3 regions of the Leuconostoc lactis genome follow, and region 1 is predicted to be linked to each of the others. Evidence: predicted binding sites of a transcription regulator. Region 1 holds the regulator's gene; each other region holds the start of a gene.
The links. The regulator LexA, encoded in region 1, represses DNA repair genes until DNA is damaged. The targets are predictions, from matches to a motif close to CNAACANNTGTTNG.
Positions count from the first base shown of each region.

Region 1 (7,776 bases):
CTGGTGCGAGTGCTGTCCAAGTCGGTTCCGTGTTGGCCGAAAAACCAGACACGATGTTAGACATCATTGCAGCGCTGCCTGAAGCCCTCGATCGCTATGGTTTTGACGATGTGCAAGCCGTGACGAACACGTTTAAAAACTCACAGAACTGAAGTTGAAAGGAATGCTGATGACTGCACCTGTTTTTATTGCCTTAGATTTTCCGGATGCTGCCAGTGCGCAAGCGTTTTTGGTACCATTTCGTGACTTACCCGAACAACCAGCTGTGAAGGTTGGGATGGAACTGTTTTACGCAGCCGGACCAGAATTTGTGCGTGAATTACGCCAACAAGGCTTTACCGTCTTTTTAGATCTTAAACTTTACGATATTCCAAATACCGTTGGGCATGCTGTGGCACGCCTTGCGCAACTGGACGTGCAATATTTGACCGTTCATGCCGCTGGTGGGACCAAAATGTTGGCGCAGGCGGTTGCTAATAAAGGCGCCAACATGAAAATTCTGGCAGTCACACAACTCACCTCATTTTCAGAAGCGGAGATGCAAGCAACGCAGCAAACGCCATTATCAATGGCTGATAGTGTGCAGCATTTGGCGAAGTTGGCCTATGCCGCTGGGGTGGATGGCACGATTAGTGCGCCAGGGGAAGCTGGACTCATTCGGGCTGTGACGGCTGATGATTTCCTACGCATTACACCTGGCATTCGTTTGGCCGGTGATGCCGCTGATGACCAAGCACGCATTACAACACCAGCCGTTGCCCGCGAGTCAGGTGCCACGGGTCTGGTTGTCGGTCGTTCAATTACAAAAGCACAAACGCCAGTTGTTGCTTACCAACGCGTTATGGCAGAATGGGGAAATGAAGCATGACAGAATATGCAACACAAGTCGCAAATGATTTATTAAAGATTGGGGCCGTGAAGTTTTCACCGGAAGCTCCCTTTACTTGGGCCTCTGGTATTAAAAGCCCAATTTATACGGATAACCGAATGACGATTGGCTTTCCTGAAGTTCGTCAAAATATTTTTAAGGGTTTGGCAGAACTCATTACGACCCATTATGGGGATGTTGAAATCATCGGTGGTGTCGCCACGGCTGGTATCCCACACGCGGCTTGGGTAGCCGAAACGTTGAACAAGCCCATGATTTATGTCCGCTCAAAGCCAAAAGATCACGGTGCCGGTCGGCAAACAGAAGGGGCTGACGTGGCTGGTAAAAAAGTGGTCCTCATTGATGATTTAATTTCAACTGGTGGGTCAGTTTTAGGTGCTGTTGAAGCGGTTCGCAAGTCAGGCGCTGACGTATTGGGTGTTGTCTCAATCTTTTCATATGAATTGCCCGCTGGCGTGGCTAACTTTGCACAAGCCGGATTAACATTTCAATCCTTGACAACCTATTCACAACTCATTGATGCTGCCATTGCGCGAGGCGATTTGAACGCCTCGCAATTGGCAACGTTAAAAGCATGGCAACAATCACCAGCTGATTGGCAAGCTTAAACAAGTAAAAAAAGCTGAACGACGAGAGTCGTTCAGCTTTTTTGATTAATAAATGGCATCGCGGTATAAGCCAATGACTTTACCAAGAATGGTGACACTATCTAAAATAATGGGTGCCATAGCGTCATTTTCAGGTTGTAACCGGAAATGATCGGCTTCACGGAAGAAACGCTTAACGGTGGCTTCGTCATCGTCATTCATTGCGACAACCACATCACCATTATCAGCGTTATCTTGCTTACGCACAATGACTTTGTCACCGTCTAAGATACCGATGTTCACCATTGAGTTCCCGCGGACGTTGAGCATAAACATATCGCCATCAAACTGCATCAAGTTATCTGGAATTGGGAAAAACTCAGTCGCTTCTTCTTCAACCGCGAGAATGGGCGTACCGGCTGTTACTTGACCAAGAACAGGAATGCGACCAGGTGTGGTTGACACACCTAACGCTTCTAGTCCTAAATCCGTTACTTCAATCGCACGGGCGCGTGGTTTTGAAGCATCTTTTAATAAGTAGCCTTTCTTCACTAGGCGTTCGATGTGCCCGTGGATTGTAGAAGAAGACGAGAGACCGACTGCTTCACCAACTTCGCGAACCGTTGGCGGATAACCGTTATTGGTTTGCGCTTCATGAATAAAGCGCAACACTTGGAGTTGTTTGCTTTCTTGAATTTTGATTGCCATGATGGGTATATTCCTTAATGATAAGTGATTTAATATGACTTCATTATAGCGAAAGTGGGAACAGAAATCAAACGTTTGTTCGTTTTTCGGCAATAACGTCCTATAAATAGGGGGAATCTTTAACAAAAATTTGAAAACGACGACCACGGATGACGGTGTGATGGCTAAAAAATGTGACAATAAGATATTTTACGGGCTGTATTCATCTGGCTAATCGTCCTGTCGACCTGAATTTTGTGTTATAATGGTTGGTAGACAATTTTATTAAGGGGTTATTTAACCATGAACACAGGACTTTCAATCTTGATTTTCGTTATTGGCTTGGTTATCGGCTTGATCGCAGGTTTCTTCCTTGCACGTAACGCCATGAAGAATTATCTTGCCAAAAACCCACCGATTTCAGAAGAAATGATGAAATCAATGATGATGTCAATGGGACAAAAGCCATCACAAAAGAAGTTGGCACAAATGATGGCACAAATGAAGCAACAAAGCGAACGTGCACAAAAAAAATAAGCCAGAAGGCTTATTTTTTTTCGCGTTTTGGATCAACATAGACAAAATCAGGATTGATTTCTTGGTCTAAGCGATCAAACGCATCTTGAATCATTTGTGTATATTTGGTAATGTTTTCTTTGTCCAACTTATCCTTGCGATCAACCACAATCGGTTCCCCGAAATTAATCGTCGTATTGTTGCGCTTGAAAAGTTGACTAAACTTAACTGGGCCTTGATACACAGCCGGTACAATGGCTTTACCAGACATCTTGGCAATTAAGATGGTGCCAGATTTGAGTTCCGCACTGTGGCGTGAACCAGAAGGGAACATGATCAGTGACCGGTTACCAGATTTCAATTCACGCACTGGGACTTTAATCACACTGGGCCCAACGTTTTCACGATCCACAGGGAACGCACCAGCGGATCGGATGAGCCAAGCAAGTGGGGGGAACTTAAACAATTCAATTTTTGCCATAAAAATGAAGTGCTTGGGATAGGCGGCTACGGCATACCAAACGGGATCCCACCAAGAACGGTGAGGGCCAACAAGGATATAATTATCGTTGACGGGGAGACGATCACGGTGCATATATTTAATGCGACCGTTAATTGTCCAAATCAAGCCAACGACAATGCCGTGGAGTACGTCATAAAATTTCATGCTAATTCACCTCATAAACTGTCCTAACTATTTTACACGATATCGCGAGAAAAAAACAATGATTGAACCAATTCTTAAACAAGGTGAACGACTTGATGGTTTACCAGCACAAAACATTCGTATTATTCAAAATCCAGATATGTTCGCCTATTCGCTCGATGCCATTTTATTGGCTTATTTTGCTGGCGTGAAAGGCAAAGGCAGCGGCTTGACTGTCGATCTCGGTGCTGGCACTGGGGCAGTTGGCTTGTTTTATGCCCCAAAGGTGACGGGGCCAATCACCTTAGTTGAGATTCAACCCGAACTCGCTGAAATGGCGCAACGTAGTGTGGCACTCAATGGCTTGCAAGATCGTGTGTCGGTGGTACAAGCAGATATGAAAGCCATTTTTGATGTCATTCAACCAGGATCAGCCGAAACGGTGCTATCTAATCCCCCTTATTTTCCCTTAAATGACACGACGAAGACTAATAACGACCAACATTATGAGATTGCTCGGCACGAGGTCACGATTGATTTGCCTGGTTTGGCGCAGGTTGCCAATAAATTACTTAAAAACAACGGCAAGTTCTATATGGTGCACCGGCCAGATCGGTTGGCTGACATTTTTGCTACCTTTGCGCAGCGCAAGTTGATGATTAAACGCGTGCAGTTTGTTTATGGCAAGGCTGATCGAGAAGCCAATATGGTACTCGTCGAAGCCATCAAAGCTGGGAAACCAGGTGGTGTGCGGATTATGCCACCCATTGTGGCCTATACCGCCGATAATGATTACACAGAGACGGTTAAGACGATTTTGTACGGACAAGCGTGGCCAAAATGAAACCCTACTTTTTTTATGTGCTTTATACAGCGGATGGCTACTTTTATGGTGGCTTTACCGATGATGTGCAGCGGCGGTTAGCCACGCACGAAAAAGGGCAAGGCGCGAAATTCACCCGAGTTAAATCACGACATCCGTTGCAACTCATTTATTCGGAAAGTTTTGCCACGAAAGGCGATGCGTTACGTGCCGAAGCGGCTTTTAAACGGTTAACCCGCGCTAAAAAAGAAGCTTTCCTAGTGACACGTGGTGTTTCAGCCACAATTTGGGAAAAATAGCTTGATTTATATCTGAAACACTGTATAATATTAACTGTTGTCAAAAGCAACAAATACACACGGCAAACGAGTTCACATAGGTGCAGCAATGTCAGTGTGAATGTCGAATTTGTCGGCGGAAAAAACCTAGGAGGCCACATCATGGCAGTTATTTCAATGAAAGAACTCCTCGAAGCAGGAGTACACTTCGGTCACCAAACACGTCGTTGGGACCCAAAGATGGATGAATTTATCTTTACAGAACGTAATGGTATTCACATCATCGATTTGCAAAAGACAGTTAAGTTAGTTGATGAAGCTTACAACTTCATGCGTAACGCATCAGCTGATGGCGCAACTTTCTTGTTCGTTGGGACAAAGAAGCAAGCTTCAGACGCAATTGCTGAAGAAGCAACACGCGCTGGTCAATACTACATCAACCACCGTTGGTTGGGTGGTACTTTGACAAACTGGAACACAATCAAGACACGTATCCAACGTTTGAAGGATTTGGAAGCAATGGCCGAAGACGGCACATTTGACCAATTGCCTAAGAAGGAAGTTGTGTTGTTGAACAAGCAACGCGAAAAGTTGAACAAGTTCTTGGGTGGTATCAAGGACATGCCTGGTTTGCCAGACGTTTTGTTCGTTGTTGATCCTAAGAAGGAAGAAATCGCCGTTAAGGAAGCTAACATGTTGAACATTCCTGTTGTGGCAATGATCGACACAAACGCTAACCCTGAAGTGGTTGACGTTAAGATTCCTGCAAACGATGACGCTATTCGTGCCGTTCGTTTGATCACTTCAAAGATGGCTGATGCTATTATCGAAGGTCGTCAAGGTCAAGATTCAGCACCTGAAGATGCATTCGTTGAAGGCGATGAAACAACAGAATCAATCGAAGAAATTGTTAGCATTGTCGAAGAAGGCAACAACTAATCAGTAAGATTTAAATGACATTTGCCGTTCCTGCGGACCTGTTTGGGACGCGGAAACGGCATTTTTATTTGTTCGAAACCAGAACAAATCATGCTATAATAAACTTATAAACATTTTTAGAGGAGCAATATAATGGCAATTACTGCTGCACAAGTAAAAGAACTACGTGATAAGACATCTGTTGGTATGATGGATGCGAAGAAGGCTTTGGTTGAAGCTGACGGTGACCTTGACAAGGCAATCGACTTGCTCCGTGAAAAGGGTATGGCTAAGGCCGCTAAGAAGGGCGACCGTATTGCTGCTGAAGGTATGACTTACGTTGCCGTTAAGGGTAACAAGGCTGCCATCATCGAATTGAACTCAGAAACTGACTTCGTGGCTGGTAACGCTGAATTCAACGATTTGTTGAAGACTGTTGCTAACACAATCGTTGAAAACTCACCAGCAGACGTTGAAGCTGCTTTGGCTTTGGAAGTTGAAGCTGGTCAAACTTTGAACGAAAAGATCATCGGTACAACACAAATTACTGGTGAAAAGATCACTTTGCGTCGTTTCACAGTTGTTGAAAAGGCAGATTCAGAAAACTTCGGTGCTTATTCTCACTTGGCAGGTTCAATTTCAGCATTGGTTGTTGTTGAAGGTGCCTCTGAAGAAGCTGCTAAGGACATCGCAATGCACGTTGCTGCCATTGCACCACAATACGTATCAGACGCTGATGTACCTGCTGAAGTTGTTGAAAAGGAAAAGGCTGTTCAATTAGCTTCTGAAGACTTGGCTGGTAAGCCTGACAACATCAAGGAAAAGATGGTTGAAGGTCGTATCAAGAAGTTCTTGGCTGAAATTTCATTGTTGGATCAAGCGTTCGTTAAGAATGGTGATCAAACTGTTGCCGAATTTATTGCATCACAAAATGGTTCAGTAAAGTCATTTGTCCGTTACCAAGTTGGTGATGGTATCGAAAAGAAAGTGACTGATTTGGCCGAAGAAGTTGCTAAGCAATTGGGTTAATTGCTTATAAAAGTGCGTTATTTTCATATAACGCACTTTTTTTGCGGGAAATTTTGGTATAATGGACTAGATAATGAAAATGAGGTAAATCATGACTGATATTAAATACAAACGTGTATTGATGAAACTTTCGGGCGAAGCATTAGCTGGCGACAAAGGGCAAGGCATCGACCTTGCCGTAGTTTCTGAAATTGCGCAAGATTTGAAAGAAGTACACGATCTTGGCACACAAATCGCCATTGTTGTCGGCGGTGGTAACCTTTGGCGTGGTGAACCCGCATCAAAAGTTGGGATGGAACGTTCTCGTGCCGATTACACGGGGATGCTTGGCACAACCATGAATGCTTTGGTGTTACAAGATGCCTTGGAACGTGCTGGCGTTGATACACGTGTACAAACAGCCATTACGATGCAACAAATTGCCGAACCTTATATTCGTGGGCGCGCGATTCGTCACCTTGAAAAAGGTCGGATTGTGATTTTTGCAGCCGGAACAGGTTCACCTTACTTCTCAACAGATACAACGGCAGCTTTGCGTGCTAATGAAATTAACGCGGATGCCATTTTGATGGGTAAGAACGGTGTGGACGGCGTCTATGATTCTGATCCAAACAAGAATGCGGATGCCGTTAAATTTACTGAATTAACACACTTAGATATTTTGCAAAAAGGTTTGAAAGTGATGGACTCAACCGCAAGCTCACTTTCAATGGATAATAACATGCCACTTGTGGTCTTTAACCTGAACACCCCTGGCAATTTGAAGCGTGTCGTATTGGGTGAAAATATTGGAACAACAGTTACAGGAGGAAAATAATGGCTTTTGATATAACAGATGCAAAGGCGCGTATGCAAGGCGCACAAGATGCATTACAACGTGAACTTGGTAGTATCCGGACAGGACGTGCGAACCCACGTATTTTGGATCGCATTGAAGTGGAATATTATGGGGCAATGACACCCTTGAATCAAGTGGCGTCAATCTCAGTACCAGAAGCACGTATCTTGTTGATCACACCATTTGATAAGTCAGTGCTTGACGAAATCATTCGGGCAATTAACATGTCTGATCTTGGACTAAATCCAGCTTCAGATGGGAATATTGTGCGTTTGGCGATTCCACAAATGACAGAAGAAGGTCGTAAGGAATTAGCTAAGCAAGTGAAAGCTGAAGCTGAAAAGGCGAAAGTTTCAGTTCGTAATGTGCGTCGTGATGCAATGGATAGCGTGAAAAAGGACAAGGAATTGCCTGAAGACGTTGCCCGTAAAGCTGAAGATGCTATCCAAAAGTTGACGGATGACAACATTAAGGCAATTGATGCGATTGCAGCCGAAAAAGAAAAAGAATTGCTAACAATCTAACACACGTTAGTATTTTTCTTAAGTAGTGTGTGATAAACACA
Region 1 is NZ_CP042420.1:1,500,905-1,508,680, reverse strand. Features, by position in the region: gene FGL80_RS07475 (dihydroorotate dehydrogenase) at 1-152, shown strand, start outside; gene pyrF (orotidine-5'-phosphate decarboxylase) at 170-868, shown strand; gene pyrE (orotate phosphoribosyltransferase) at 865-1,497, shown strand; gene lexA (transcriptional repressor LexA) at 1,543-2,184, opposite strand; gene FGL80_RS07455 (YneF family protein) at 2,467-2,700, shown strand; gene FGL80_RS07450 (lysophospholipid acyltransferase family protein) at 2,711-3,346, opposite strand; gene FGL80_RS07445 (tRNA1(Val) (adenine(37)-N6)-methyltransferase) at 3,405-4,169, shown strand; gene FGL80_RS07440 (GIY-YIG nuclease family protein) at 4,166-4,447, shown strand; gene rpsB (30S ribosomal protein S2) at 4,589-5,365, shown strand; gene tsf (translation elongation factor Ts) at 5,498-6,373, shown strand; gene pyrH (UMP kinase) at 6,465-7,190, shown strand; gene frr (ribosome recycling factor) at 7,190-7,735, shown strand.

Region 2 (7,776 bases), 270 kb from region 1:
CGGATGCATGATAGAAAAGACATATCCAAAATTAAAAGAAACAGTTTTAACGACCGAGTTACCTAACGGGCTAACTGTGGTTATGGTACCAAAGCCAAATTATCATAAAACATTTGCGGTATTAACGACACCATTTGGGTCATTGGCACGCCAATTTCAAATCAATGATGAAGCACCGATTACAATTCCAGCTGGGACAGCCCACTTTCTTGAACACAAACTTTTTGAGAAGGCTGATGGGGATGCCTTTACGCGGTTTGGTGAATTAGGTGCGGATGCCAACGCGTTTACGAACCCGTATCAAACGAGTTATCTGTTTTCAACGACGCAAAACGTTTTGCCAGCCCTTGCGCATTTGCTTGATTTTGTGCAAACACCTTACTTTAGTGCACAAACGGTGGCCAAAGAACAGGGCATTATCGGTCAAGAAATTCAGATGTATGATGATGATGCCAACTGGGCCATTTATATGGGCTTGCTGGAACTCTTGTATCCGGGTGCGCCAATTGCCGAAGATATTGCGGGGACAAAAGCCTCCATTGCACAAATTACACCGGAACTGCTGTACCAAATTCATCGAGCCTTTTATCAACCCAATCAAATGACTTTGCAGGTGGTTGGTCATTTTGATCCAGATGAAGTGCTGGCACTGGTGACGGCCAATCAGGCCACAAAGGCGATTGAAGCAGTCAACGTCCGTCGATTCGAGCCAGCAATCCCTGAGCCAACAAAAAAGGAAGCGATTCAAAAGTTTGATGTATCGCGGCCAAAAATTGCATTAGGTATTCGGTTACCAAAACTTGATGTGACGGGTGAAGCGGCAACCAAATTAACGCTAGCAGCTGATATCTTGGCGGATATTTTGTTTGGAGAGCAGACAGACTGGTATCAAAACCTGTATAATAAAGGTATTATCGATACGGAGTTTGAGACATCATTTGATTTGATGCATGCGTATCAATTTGTGAGTTTCTTTGCGGAAACAACTGAATATGACGCACTAACGACTGCTATTCAGTCACAAATTGCGCAATATAAAACCATTTTGGCACATGGCGAATCGGCGTTTGAATCGTTACGCCGTGCGACACTTGGAGAGGGCATCCAACGTTTAAATGCATTAGAAAGTATCGCTTTACGGGGGGATGATGTGTTATTTGGGACAAACTTATTTGATAAGGTGATGCTTTTACAAGACTTAACATATAGTGATATACTAGATAGTGCTGAAAAAATATATCAGAACGCGACTTTACAACGTTTTGTTCTGAAAAAATAACATTGGACAAATTATGAGTGAAACTTTGACGAATCAAATAGGCGAACAGTTAAAAGCTGCGCGTCTGGCGAAAAATTTATCTTTAGAAGACGTGCAAGCAGCAACTAAGATTCAAGCACGTTATCTGGAGGCCATTGAAAATAATAACCTAAGCATTTTGCCTGGGGATTTTTATGTGCGCGCCTTTATTCGCCAATATGCGATTGCAGTGGGCTTAAATCCAGAGACGTTGCTAGGGGAAACAACGCCACCTTCAATCTCGAGAAGTCGTGACTTGAGTCGGGCTCATCGTGATAATGATGGGGTAGTGCGTGCGGGGACAAATCCTAATCCGTCACCGCGTTCAAAATTTTCTGACATGTTACCAAAGGTTTGGTTGGCTATTTTTATTTTAGTTGGCCTCGTTGCGGTTTGGTTTGCTATGACGCATCTTGGTAATAATGACCAACAAAATAGTGATAGTGGCAATGTGTCAGTATCGACTTCAACGATACCAAGTAGCAGTAGCAGTGATGCTTCTAGCGCTGCGTCGTCATCAAAAAAGCCTGAAGAAAAGAAGCCAGAACCTAAGGTGACACTTGGTACGCCAGAACAGAATACGGCGTTGCAAACAACGATTTATAACCTATCGGGGCAAGCCGATAAGCAACACACGATTAAAGTTTCAGCACAGGGTGTTGGGACCAACGTGAAAGTGACAGTTGGGACAACTGTGTTGTTAAATGAACTGGTCAAGGCCGATAAAACGATTGATGTGCCTGCTGGTACTAACGCGGTGAATGTTCAATTCACCAATGTTGCCAATGCAACGATGACCTTTGATGATCAAAAGGTAACAGTTATCGGAACGGCAACGCCGTTTTGGAACGTTTTGTTCAATCTCAATAAATAAGGGGCCATTATGAATCTGCCAAATCAACTCACTGTTTTTCGTATTATTCTTATTCCTGTTTTTATCCTATTATTATCGGTACCTTATGCGTGGCAATCACTTGACGTGACAGGTGTGATGTTGCCACTCAATTGGTTGCTTGCTGCCATTGTGTTTGCGGTAGCATCAATCACGGATTTTTTGGATGGTCAAATTGCCCGTCGCCAACATCTGGTGACGAATTTTGGTAAGTTTGCCGATCCGTTGGCCGATAAGTTGTTGGTCATGACAGCCTTGATCTTTTTGACTGGGTTCAACGTGGTACCAGCTTGGATGACAGCTGTGATTGTGATTCGGGAACTAGCCGTTACTGGTTTACGTACCTTAATTGTAGAAAATAATGGTAAAGTCTTAGCGGCACAGATGCCGGGTAAAATTAAGACTTTCTCGCAAATGTTTGCGATTTTCTTTTTATATCTCAAAGATGTCCCATTTACTGCAATTGGGTTGCCCATTGGTGAAATCTTATTGTGGATTGCGGTTATCTTTACAATTTATTCAGGCATTGACTATTTCTGGCAGAACCGAGTAGTCTTTTCCGACGGTCTATAAAAAGCGCGATAAGCGCTTTTTTCGTATCATCAAATAAGGTACGAACGCTGTCGAACAATTGTTCGTTAAATGCTTGCTTTTACGTTTAGAAACAGGTACACTATTGAGGTAAGATAAAAGGAGTTAGCTAAAAATGGTCACAAAAAAGACGACTAAAAAAGACGATAAAGACAGTCAAGCAAGCGGCCGTAAGGCGGCACTTGATGAGGCTTTAAAGCGTATCGAAAAAAATTTCGGTAAGGGATCAATCATGCTGTTAGGGGATAATGCGCTGACACAAGTTGAGACTTATCCTTCAGGATCAGTTAAGCTAGATGTTGCTTTAGGCGTTGGTGGCTATCCTAAGGGACGTATTATTGAAATTTATGGACCAGAATCTTCTGGTAAAACAACGTTGGCCTTACACGCTGTTGCCGAAGTGCAAAAAGCTGGTGGCACAGCTGCCTATATTGATGCCGAAAATGCCTTGGATGTGAAATACGCTGAAGCTTTGGGTGTTAAAAAAGATGAATTGCTTTTGTCACAACCAGATACTGGGGAACAAGGGTTAGAAATTGCTGATGCTTTGGTACAATCTGGGGCAGTGGATATCATCGTTGTGGATTCTGTGGCAGCGTTAGTACCACGTGCAGAAATCGAAGGGGAAATGGGCGACTCACACGTTGGCTTGCAAGCCCGTTTGATGAGCCAAGCTTTGCGTAAACTGGCGGGTACATTGAACCGTACTGGTACAGTTGCGATTTTTATCAACCAAATTCGTGAAAAGATCGGTGTCATGTTTGGTAACCCAGAAACGACGCCGGGTGGACGTGCGTTGAAATTCTATTCAACGATCCGTTTGGAAGTTCGTCGTTCAACCCAAATTAAAGATGGCACAGATGTGACCGGAAACTTAACCAAAGTCAAAGTGGTTAAGAACAAGGTGGCGCCACCATTTAAGGTTGCTGAAGTTGATATCATGTACGGAAAGGGCATTTCACAAACTGGTGAAATTTTGGATCTCGGTGCGGAACAAGAAATTATCCGCAAAGCCGGTGCCTTTTACTATTACGGTGATGTCAAAGTTGGCCAAGGTCGTGAAAAAGCGAAAGAATTCTTGGATGCACCAGAAAATGCTGCGATGCGTCAAGAAATCTATGCTAAAGTCCGTAACGCCTTTGGCATTGGTGATGGCGAGTTGTTAGTAGAAGAGACTGATGATGAGGTAATTGAAGCCCCAGAAACATTGACATTGGTCGCTGATGAAGATGATGATTTAACGGACGAACCAATTGTATAAATCCTGTAAAGAATAAATGGAAACGCTAGGGCGTGTCCATTTTTTTTGTTACAATGCAATTAAGCAAACAATTAGAGAGGCAGACATCATAATTAAAAAAGGTGTGTTGGGATCATGACAAAAATTTTAGTAGTGGATGATGAAGCAGCAATTTCAACGTTATTGCAATATAACTTGGAAGAGAATAATTATGACGTCACAGTGGCAGAAGATGGCCAGACGGCTTACCAATTAGCCAGTCAACAACAATTCGATGCTATTTTGCTAGATTTGATGCTACCAGGCATGGATGGTATGACGGTTTTGAAAACCTTACGTCAAGATAAGATTAGTACCCCAGTGATTTTGGTCACTGCCAAAGGGGATGAATTTGATCGAGTGTTTGGTCTAGAACTTGGGGCAGATGATTATATTACTAAGCCGTTTAGTCCAAGAGAAGTCATCGCGCGTTTAAAAGCGGTGTTGCGTCGTTCACAAGTTGATCATCAAGTCTCTGAAGAGGCGGATATCATCAAGATTCAGGATCTGGTCATTGATGATAATAAGAAGGTTGTGACCAAGGCTGATAAGATTTTGACGTTGACCCCGCGAGAATATGAATTGTTGCTCTATTTTGCCCAACGTATCGGACGTGTCATTGATCGTGAGACGATTTTAACGGCAGTGTGGGGCTATGAATATACGGGTGAAAGCCGTATGGTTGATATGCATATTAGTAATTTACGGGAAAAAATTGAAACCAACCCGAAGTCGCCAGTGCTCCTGAAAACGGTTCGTGGTTTCGGCTATACCATGGTGGTTTAGCCGCGTAAAGATGACTTTACAATGATTTACATAATGATGACAGGTTTGTGCCTAGTTCTTTGACACAGCGTCGGTAGTATATAACTTGTAAACAAGGACTGGCACCCAAGAGCCACTACTACAACCAAGTTTACACTACATACGCTTCAATGAAGCCTTAGACAAGGGAGAATTACTCATGAACAAAGCAGTTGTCGGTGTTATCGGCGGTGTTGTCGTTATCGCAGCAGGTGTGGCATTGTATGCCAATTCAAATCAAAGTACGACTAAGCAAGACACACAAAAAACAACCACTTCTAATCTCAGTGGTAAGGTGCTTGCCTTAGGATCGACGGCCTTGCAACCATTGGCAGAACAAGTTGCAACGTCATTCCAACAAAAAAATCCTGGTGTGACAGTGACAGTTCAAGGTGGTGGTTCAGGTGCTGGTTTGAGTCAAGTTGCGAGTGGCTCAGCACAAATCGGTAACTCGGACGTCTTTGCTGAAGAAAAGTCTGGTGTTGATGCTTCTAAGTTGAAGGATCACAAAGTCGCAGTTGTTGGTATTGCACCAGTTGTGAACTCAGATGTGCAAGTGTCAAATTTGTCAAAGACCCAATTGCGTGACATCTTCACTGGTAAGATTACGAACTGGAAAGAAGTGGGCGGTAAAGACGAAAAGATCGTTGTGGTTAACCGTGCTACTGGTTCAGGGACACGCGCTGTCTTTGAAAAGAATGTGTTAGACGGTCAAAATGCTGTTCAAGCAACAGAACAAGATTCTAACGGTACGGTTCAAAAGATCGTGTCAACAACACCAGGGGCTATTTCATACCTAGCCTTTGCTTACTTGGATGCTTCTGGTATCAAGGCGCTTAACATTGACAAGGTAACGCCTGATACAAAGAATGTTGAAGACAATTCATGGCCAATCTGGGCATACGAACATATGTATACAAAGGGTGACGCTACAGGTGCCACTAAGGCATTCTTGGATTACTTCACAACTAAGGAAGTACAAAAGTCAATCGTGCCAAAGCTTGGTTACATTGGTTTGACGGATATGAAAGTGACACGTGATGCGTCAGGCAAGGTTACAAAAAACTAATTTAAGTCATTTTTCAAAGTCCGCGTCAGCGGGCTTTTTTGTTATGATAGAGATATTGGAGTAAGGTAATGACAAAAAAATTATTAAAATTTCTATCGTTTTGGTTGATCAATTTTGTTTGCTGTGGCGTGATGAGTAGTCTATTGCAGCTACGCTTAAGACAGTGGCTGTTGCTTGTTTTAATCATGACTTTGGCAACTTTTGTCATTGTCATATGGGCTAATTTTTTGGAAAATCGCCAACAACAAGAATTAAAAGTCATGCAAAAACGGATGGCCGATACGGTTGCTGGTGAGACACCAAGAGGCGTGTTGGCGGAACCAGGATCGCCTTATTACGCCTTAATTCAGCAATTTAATGTGATGCAACATCGGATTGAGCAAGCACGCCAAGCAGCACAACGTGATGTCACAAACTACCAGTCATTGCTGGCGAGCTTACCAGTTGGGGTGATTAATATTAATCGCGCGCATACCATTGATGTGTTTAATGAAACGGCGGCTGACCTGTTAGGGATTCAACGCCCCGAAACGCCTATTGCCGAAAGTATGGTGATTCGACAGTTCACGCTCTCTGAGCTCATTACCCAAACGTTTAATACGCAAAAAAATCAACAATCGATTTTAAATTTGCAAATTAATGGTGATATGAAACAGTATGAAGTGAGTACTTTGTATCACCAAGGTAATCTGAAACATGCGGAAGTCATGATCATTATTTATGACCTAACGTCGGTCTTACAAGTTGAGCGGATGCAGTCTGACTTTTTGGCGAATGCGTCTCATGAGTTAAAAACACCGCTAACAGCAATTACGGGATTTATCGAAACATTACAAGGGCCGGCCGGTGCAGACCAAGCCACGCGGGAGATGTTTTTGGATATTGTAGCGCAGGAAGCCAAACGGCTATCGTCATTGGTCAATGATATTCTCTCGTTATCACGTGTGCAACAAAAGCGAGAGGCTGTGCAGACGGAGTTAGTGATTCATGATATGGTGGCCGAACAATGGCAGCATGTGATGCCACTGGCGGAAACCAAAGCTGTGCAATTACGTAATGACGTGCCCGATGATTTTATCATTCGTGGCCTCAAAACAGACGTGGAGATGATTTTACAAAACTTGATTGTTAATGCAGTGAAATATAATGTCCAAGGTGGCGACATTCACGTCACGGCTTACAAGGATCATCAGCATTGGCAGTTAAATGTTAAAGATACGGGTATTGGGATTCCTACGAATCAGCAATCACGTATTTTTGAACGATTTTATCGTGGGGATGAATCACGACAACGCAAAATTGCCAGTGGCACGGGCTTAGGGTTAGCCATTGTTAATGAAATTGTCAATAAGCACAATGGCGAAATTAAAGTGCAATCACAAGTTGCGGTGGGCACAACAATCAGTGTGACGTTACCTTTGTAAATATTTCTTGACACAACCTTTACATTCACCCGCGATGACATTTACATAACTTTAAGATAATAGGAGAGTAGTAGTTATTGTAGTTAAATCTTGGGAGGCATCAACATGTCGAAATCACATCGCGGGACGATTGTATCAACAATCGTCATCGTGGGTCTTATTGCGGCCATTGGCGCAGGTTACATTACACGTGATAAAAGTGCATCAGGCACATCAATCACGGCTGTCGGTTCAACGGCCTTACAACCATTGGTAGAAGCTGCCGGAGAAGAATACACGAAAGTTAATCTTGGGACATTTGTGAATGTGCAAGGTGGCGGTACGGGTACCGGTCTAAGTCAAGTCGCACAAGGCGCGGTTGATTTAGGAAACGCAGATGTATTTGCCGAAGAAAAGTCAGGGATTGATGCGACGAAGTTA
Region 2 is NZ_CP042420.1:138,820-146,595, reverse strand. Features, by position in the region: gene yfmF (EF-P 5-aminopentanol modification-associated protein YfmF) at 1-11, shown strand, start outside; gene yfmH (EF-P 5-aminopentanol modification-associated protein YfmH) at 8-1,279, shown strand; gene FGL80_RS00715 (helix-turn-helix domain-containing protein) at 1,293-2,171, shown strand; gene pgsA (CDP-diacylglycerol--glycerol-3-phosphate 3-phosphatidyltransferase) at 2,181-2,762, shown strand; gene recA (recombinase RecA) at 2,896-4,041, shown strand; gene FGL80_RS00700 (response regulator transcription factor) at 4,156-4,845, shown strand; gene FGL80_RS00695 (phosphate ABC transporter substrate-binding protein) at 5,024-5,932, shown strand; gene FGL80_RS00690 (sensor histidine kinase) at 6,001-7,356, shown strand; gene FGL80_RS00685 (phosphate ABC transporter substrate-binding protein PstS family protein) at 7,462-7,776, shown strand, end outside.
Region 2: recA (recombinase RecA) is a predicted target of LexA. The motif match lies at 2,814-2,827, and genes of this name have one in related genera.

Region 3 (7,776 bases), 120 kb from region 1:
GCTTTACATGAAATGACTGAACTAGATTTGCGACTACTAGCTGATATTGCGCATCATGCCAAGTCACAACCGTTGGCATTGGTGGCCGCTGACGTGAATTATCGTTTGCATTTGCAACCGAGTGAAGTGATTGATGGCACAAGATTTGAAATGGGAGTTGGCGTGAGTGATTATGGGCGATCGGAAGAAGTATGAGACGCATCTCTTTAAGGGGATTCTCGTGACGCAAAACGCATCGGGACGCTTTGAACCAAAAGCTGATGCGGTGCCGCATTTGTGGCGTACGGGAAAACACACCAAGGGGCAATTTAAACAAATTGGGCAAATTTTCTTAACAGAGAATGGCCAATCAGTGGCGGTGTTACAGCAGGATAAATTAGCTTTTAATCAGCGCCACGATTTTACACCCTTACAACGGTGGACCTCAGAATATGTACCACTTGACTTATTGACCAAGTGGTTATAAAAAAACCTGAACATCATGTTCAGGTTTTTTGTATGGGGGCTGGTTTAATATGCTTGCTTGTAAAGTGAAAGAGCGTGGCATTGAGGATAATAATGAGTCCGCTGAAAATGAAAATGGCCCGATAATCATATAGGCTAGCGACAATGGCTCCCATCATGGGGCCAATCACAGAACCTAATGACTGAAAACTTTGATTATAACTGAAAATACGACTGGTCATTTCAGTGGGTGAGTTTTTAGAGAGTAAGGTTTGAACGGCTGGTAACATGGTCGCATCACTAATGCCGACCAAGAATCTAAAGAACATTAACATACTGATACTGGTCACAAAAGCGGTGGGAATAAAAGCAATGACGCCAATCATAAAACCAATTTTAATCATGCGATGAGTCCCGACGCGATCACCAATTCGGCCAAAACGTGGGGCCGCAATCACGGTTGCGATACCTGGCATGGCAGCTACAATACCGGCGATAAACGTGGTGTCGGCACCATGATGTAAGATTTCTCGAACAAATAAACTCACAATCGGATTAATCGCGGTGTTAACGGTTTGGACTAGCATGGTGGTCACAAACAAGCCGACAATGAGTGGTTTATTGGGGATATTTTGCCAAAGTGTTTTGGTGGAAACACGTGACACGCGTAGGGCAGCGGGCCGGGGTGATTCCTTGACCAGGAACAACGTTAATATAAACACGAGAAACAGGATGATGCCGGTAATATGAAATGAGGTGCGGTAACTGAAAAAAGTTGCCAAGATACCACCAAACAGTGGCCCAACTAAATTACCAGCAGTCATCCCCGTCACTAAAATACCCAGGGCTTTTCCGGCATGTTTTTTCGGTGTTTGGGTCGCCACTAAGGCATTCGCATTTGAAATGAACCCACCCATAGCACCTTGCAGTGCGCGTAGGATAAATAATTGCCACACATTGGTCACATTACCCATTAAAAATAAGACAATTGACATACCAAAGGCGGCACGTAACAACATGAGCTTGCGACCTTTGCGGTCGGCTAGTTTACCCCAAAATGGTGACACAATCGCTGTTACCAAAAAGGAAACCGCAAAGACAGCACCAGAATAAAAACTTAATTGGTCTTTATTAAATGTCCCTAATGTGTCAATGTAAAGGGACAAGAACGGCATGACCTCACTCAATGCAACCCCAGTCATAAAGACGCCAAACCAGAGGACAAAGACATTTCTTTGCCACAATGGCTCGCCATCCGACTGAGATTCTTGCGTGTTTTCAGGCATATAGATCTTCCTCCGAGAAAAAATTGATAGTCTTAGTGTATGCTTCTTTGTCAAAATATGCACGTTATAAGACTTAGCTTGTGAATGTATTAAATTTTTATTATAATGAAACTACGTTTGAAAACGTATCAAGGCATGTTGCGGTTTTTAAAATAGTGATGTGTCTTCCGGAATTAAATGAAGGGAATGTGCTTTCTTGCATACACTTGTTTGAAGTACATCGACCAGATTTGGTGATCGATCAAACGACTGTGTGTCTAGTAGCGCGCAAAACAATATGGCAAGAACTAAGAGTTATTCAGGGCAGGAAGTCCTTGATATGGTTGGGCAATATATGGCGCCAGCAGATGCCGAAAAAGTCAAATTGGCTTATGACTGGGCGTCAGAGCTCCACCACAATCAGTTCAGAAAATCTGGTGAACCTTACATTATTCACCCCATTCAGGTGGCAGGGATTTTAGCCGAACTTAAGATGGATACGGCAACGGTTATTTCCGGCTACTTGCATGATGTGGTGGAAGATACACCAGCCAGCATCCAAGACATCGAAGAGAAGTTTGGTGCAACGATTGCCCAAATTATTGACGGTGTCACAAAGATTAGTAAAATCGAATACAAAAACTCACGAGAACAGCTTGCGGAAAACCACCGAAAGCTGCTTTTAGCAATGTCCAAAGATATTCGTGTGATTATTGTCAAACTCGCCGATCGTTTGCACAATATGCGCACGTTAGGCGCGTTACGGGAAGAAAAGCAGCGCCGTATTGCGAGTGAAACATTGGATATTTATGCACCATTGGCCGATCGCTTAGGAATCAGTACGATTAAATGGGAGCTTGAAGACTTAGCTTTGAGCTATTTAGATCCCGAAAAATACTACATGATCGCGTCGCAAATGAACATGAAGCGTGACGAACGGATTCAATATGTCCAAGAAGCGGTGACGGAGATTACGCAAGCAATTCAAGATCTTGAATTGGAAAATGTGAGTGTTTACGGGCGACCAAAGCATATCTATTCTATTTATCGCAAGATGACGGACAAGCATAAGGCTTTTGAAGAAATTTATGATTTGTCAGCAGTTCGTGTCCTCACTGACACGATTCCAGATACGTATGCGGTTCTGGGTGCCATTCATTCTAAGTGGATGCCATTACCTGGTCGTTTCAAAGATTATATTGCGTTACCCAAAGCCAATGGGTATCAAAGTTTGCATACCACAGTGATTGGCCCAAGTGGTCGACCTTTGGAAGTGCAGATTCGCACCCATACTATGCATGAAGTCGCCGAATTTGGTGTGGCAGCACACTGGGCCTATAAGAAAAATAAGGGCTCAAACAAAGAAGCAAAAGTCAATGACCAAAACCAACAAGCATTGACTGTCATTCAAGGGATTTTAGAATTACAGGAAGATGCCAAAAACGCCGAAGATTTCATGGCTGGCGTACAAGGGGACCTCTTTAGTGATCGTGTTTATGCATTCACGCCGCGTGGGGATGTCTTTGAATTGGCAAAAGGTGCTGGACCGCTTGACATGGCTTTCTCTATTCATACCAATGTGGGGATTAAAACAACGGGGGCCAAAGTCAACGGCCGCATTGTGCCACTCGATTATAAAATCAAAACTGGTGATATTATTGAAATTATCACGAGCTCAACGGCTAAGCCAAGTCGCGACTGGTTAGATATTGTCTCAACCCGTCGGGCACGCAATAAAATTAAGCAATATTTTAAGCAACTCGATCGCGAGGATAACATCGAAGCGGGTCGTGACTTGTTAGCCCGGCTCTTACAAGACACTGGTTTTGATCCGGCAGTTATTTTAACAGCGGATCGGTTGGCTAAAGCGGCTGAAGCCCTCCATTATCATACGTATGAAGATATGTTGGCAGCGCTTGGTTATGGTGACGTTGCCGTACCAGGTGTGGCTAACAAATTAACTGAAGCCATTCGTGAAGCCCAGCAAGCAGCGGAAACGGCGGAATTACAACGGGAACTGCTTGAAGAAGGTCACGAAATTAAACGGGTTGAAACAGCGCTCACCCAACGACAAAAGGCGACTGCCGATGATATTGTGATTGCCGGTGTTGATAATTTGCTGGTGCGTTTAGGTCGTTGTTGTACACCAGTGCCAGGAGATGACGTCACTGGCTACATTACCAAAGGTCGTGGTATTTCGGTGCATCGTGTCGGGTGCCCAAACATCCGCGCGGCCGAGACACAAGGCCAACGTTTGGTGGATGTGCAGTGGGAAGACGAAAAGGGGCTCAAGCCTAACTATGACGCTGATTTAACGGTTCATGGTGAAAATCGTAATGGGTTATTGAATGATGTCTTACGGGCTGTCAACGGTCGGACAAAGTTTGTCAACTCAGTGAACGGCCATGTGACCAAAAACGGGATGGCCCAAGTGTCATTATCGATTGGTGTGAAAAATAGTGAACAGCTTGGCAATATTATGGATGCCCTTAATAATCTCCCAGCCGTCTATGATGTTGAGCGCACATTCCATTAAAAAACGGGCAACGTGATTTTTTTATCAAACGATTAGGCGTCTTTTCATGCTATATTTTTAAGTATTACTTTTTAATTTGAAATGAGCGCAAAATGAAGACCCCAATTTTAATGGCCATTGCCCCCATTACCCAGGCACAGCAATCAGGGATGTTGCTAGTCGATAAACAGGCAAAAAAAGTGTACTTTACGGCACAACAATTACCGGAACCCAAGTCCCAAAAATGGTTACTCTGGCTACTGATTATTAGTAGTGTCTTAGTGACACCTTATTGGTTGTTTGATAAGTTGCTGCACTTACCACATTTTCCAATTAACCAGCCCATCATGTGGTGGGTTGTCTTAGTTATCACACTAGGCATTCCAATTATCGCTTGGTATGTGGGTCGGCAAAAGGTCCACTATGACTTTCAGCAAGTGCAACCCTTAGCCGTGGATCAAGGTACCTTAGACCAAGCGCTAAAATACTGGTGGTTTGAACGGTTATGGGTAGCGACAGTCTTGTTGTTGTTACCACCGACATCTGTCTTGTTTTTAGTACTTTATATGATTAAACGTGATCCATTAGATGCTTTATTGATTACGGTTCATGCGACACTATTTATGCGGCGTTTGATTCCGCACGCCTTTTCTCGTATTATGGTATCTAAACGTGATATTGAGGAGTGGAGAAAATGAAAGTTGTGTTACAACGTGTCAAATCGGCACAAGTTACGATTGATGACCAAGTTGTTGGGCAAATTAAAGCTGGCTTTGTGTTATTAGTGGGTGTTGCTGATGATGACACAACGGCTGATATTGATTATCTGGTCCGAAAGATTAGTCAGTTACGGGTCTTTGAAGATGCGGACGGGCGGATGAATTTAAGCATCCAAGCGATTGCTGGTGAAATTTTGTCTATCTCGCAATTTACATTGTTTGCGGATACCAAGAAGGGCAATCGGCCAAGCTTTACCAAAGCTGGTCAACCCGCCTTTGCCAGCATGATGTATGACCAGTTTAATGCTGCGCTACGGCGTACCGGGTTACCGGTCGAAACGGGACAATTTGGTGCCGATATGGCAGTGTCATTGGTAAATGATGGGCCAGTAACCATTCTATTTGATACAAAAGACAACTAAAAAAGGTTCGGCTTAGCCGAACCTTTTTATTTTTGATGTGTTTGTCGATAGTGATAGTACCAACCAAAGGGTACCAGACTTTCAGTCCCGTTTTTAATACGTTGGATATTTGAGCGGTGACGGTAAAAGACGAAGCAAGTTAACGCGGCCGCTACTAAGGTCAAAATGAGATCGTGATAGAAAAATGACGTGATCAGGGCAAAACTGAAGCCAACCATTGAACTCAATGACACCATTGACGTGAGCAGTAACATGATAATAAAGACTGCCGAGACTAGGATGAAAAATTGTGGGTTGTAGGCGAGTAAGACACCAGCTGAGGTAGCCACCGCTTTACCCCCCTTGAATTTAATCCAAATTGAGAAGGTATGCCCAATGATGGCTGCAATACCAACCAACATGGGGTTGATTGAACTGTGGAAAAGATGGGGTAACAAGCCTGCGGCTGTCCCTTTTAAGAGATCAAGGACGAGCGTGACAGTACCGGCGACTGGACCAAGGACGCGAAAGGAGTTGGTCGTGCCGATATTACCGGAACCTTCATCACGAATATCCTTGTGATAAAAAATGAGGCCAATCCAATATCCCGGTAGTAATGACCCGAGAAAGTAGGCACAGACGAACATTAGTATGGTTGAAAACATAGTTTAACTCCTCAATATTGTGAATAAACACAAAGTTAATTCTATCATAAAAAGTCATCGTAAAGGGGGAGACATATTGAAAATGTTATTTTGAGTCTTGTCAGAATAAGTTTTTTAATCTATGATAATATAGATTGACGCATGATCACGAACAGTTGTTCAATCATGACAATGTTTTAAAATAAGAAAGATATGAGTATTCATGGCAGAAAAAAATCACTATGATTCAGATTCAATAAAAATTCTTGAAGGTTTAGAGGCGGTTCGTAAGCGTCCAGGGATGTACATTGGTTCAACTGACGGCCGTGGTTTGCATCATTTAGTTTATGAAATTGTTGATAATGCAGTGGATGAAGCCTTAGGTGGCTTTGGTAATGATATTCGGGTCACAATCCATGAAAATAATGCCATAACAGTGCAGGATTTTGGCCGTGGTATGCCAGTTGGCATGCACGAATCAGGTAAACCAACGCCTGAAGTTATTTTAACAGTGTTACATGCTGGTGGAAAGTTTGGTCAAGGCGGCTATGCCACTTCTGGTGGCCTCCACGGCGTGGGATCATCGGTTGTTAACGCCTTATCCGAAAGTTTGCAAGTGACGATTGTGCGTGATGGTCACAAATGGCAAGAAGACTTTGTGAACGGGGGACATCCCGTTGATACGCTGCGTGATCTTGGACCAACGACTGAGCATTCAGGGACAACGGTCAAATTCAAGCCAGATCCATCATTATTTAGTGCGACAGTCTATAAGTACGACACGTTATCTGAGCGCTTGCGTGAATCAGCCTTTTTGATGTCAGGTGTGAAGTTTACTTTAACGGACGAACGCGTGCAACCTGCACGGGTAGAAACGTACCATTATGAAAAAGGGTTAGAATCATTTGTTGGTTTCTTGAATGAAGATAAGGCCACAATTGGCCCAGTTATGACATTTGAGGGCGAACAATCAGGGATTGTGGTTGAAGTGGCGGCGCAATACAATGATGGCTATTCTGAAACGCTCCTATCATTTGTTAACAATGTGCGGACGCAAGACGGGGGAACGCATGAAGTAGGCTTCCGGACGGCTTGGACAAAAGCCTTTAACGAATATGCCCGTAAGGTCAATTTGTTAAAAGATAAAGATAAAAATCTCGAAGGGACTGACGTGCGTGAAGGCTTGGCTGCCGTTATTTCGTTACGTGTGCCGGAACAATTCTTACAGTTTGAAGGCCAAACCAAAGATAAGTTAGGCACACCAGAAGCCCGTGGGATTGTGGAGTCAATCGTCAATGAAACGCTTGGGCGTTTCTTGATGGAAAACGGTGATTTTGGTCAAAACTTGATTCGTAAAGCCATTCGGGCACGAGAAGCGCGTGAAGCAGCGCGTAAAGCCCGTGATGAAAGCCGAACAGGGAAGTCAAAGGGGCAAAAAGAACGGTTACTATCCGGTAAGTTAGCCCCTGCGCAGTCAAAAGATGCGACGCGCAATGAACTATTTTTGGTCGAGGGTGATTCAGCCGGTGGTTCCGCTAAGCAAGGCCGTGATCGAAAGTTCCAAGCGATTTTGCCTTTGCGTGGTAAGGTGTTGAATACCGAAAAGGCCAAGCTGGTCGACATTTTAAAGAATGAAGAAATTTCAACGTTGATCTACGCCATTGGTGGCGGCGTTGGGAATGACTTTAAAGTATCTGATACAGCCTTTGATAAAATCATCATCATGACGGATGCCGATGATGATGGGGCGCACATCCAGACACTCTTGTTGACGTTCTTTTATAAGTA
Region 3 is NZ_CP042420.1:1,618,353-1,626,128, reverse strand. Features, by position in the region: gene FGL80_RS08150 (carbamoyl phosphate synthase preATP-grasp domain-containing protein) at 1-195, shown strand, start outside; gene FGL80_RS08145 (DUF7671 family protein) at 173-466, shown strand; gene FGL80_RS08140 (multidrug efflux MFS transporter) at 486-1,730, opposite strand; gene FGL80_RS08135 (RelA/SpoT family protein) at 2,008-4,245, shown strand; gene FGL80_RS08130 (hypothetical protein) at 4,338-4,922, shown strand; gene dtd (D-aminoacyl-tRNA deacylase) at 4,919-5,365, shown strand; gene plsY (glycerol-3-phosphate 1-O-acyltransferase PlsY) at 5,392-6,009, opposite strand; gene parE (DNA topoisomerase IV subunit B) at 6,212-7,776, shown strand, end outside.
Region 3: parE (DNA topoisomerase IV subunit B) is a predicted target of LexA. The motif match lies at 6,158-6,171, and genes of this name have one in related genera.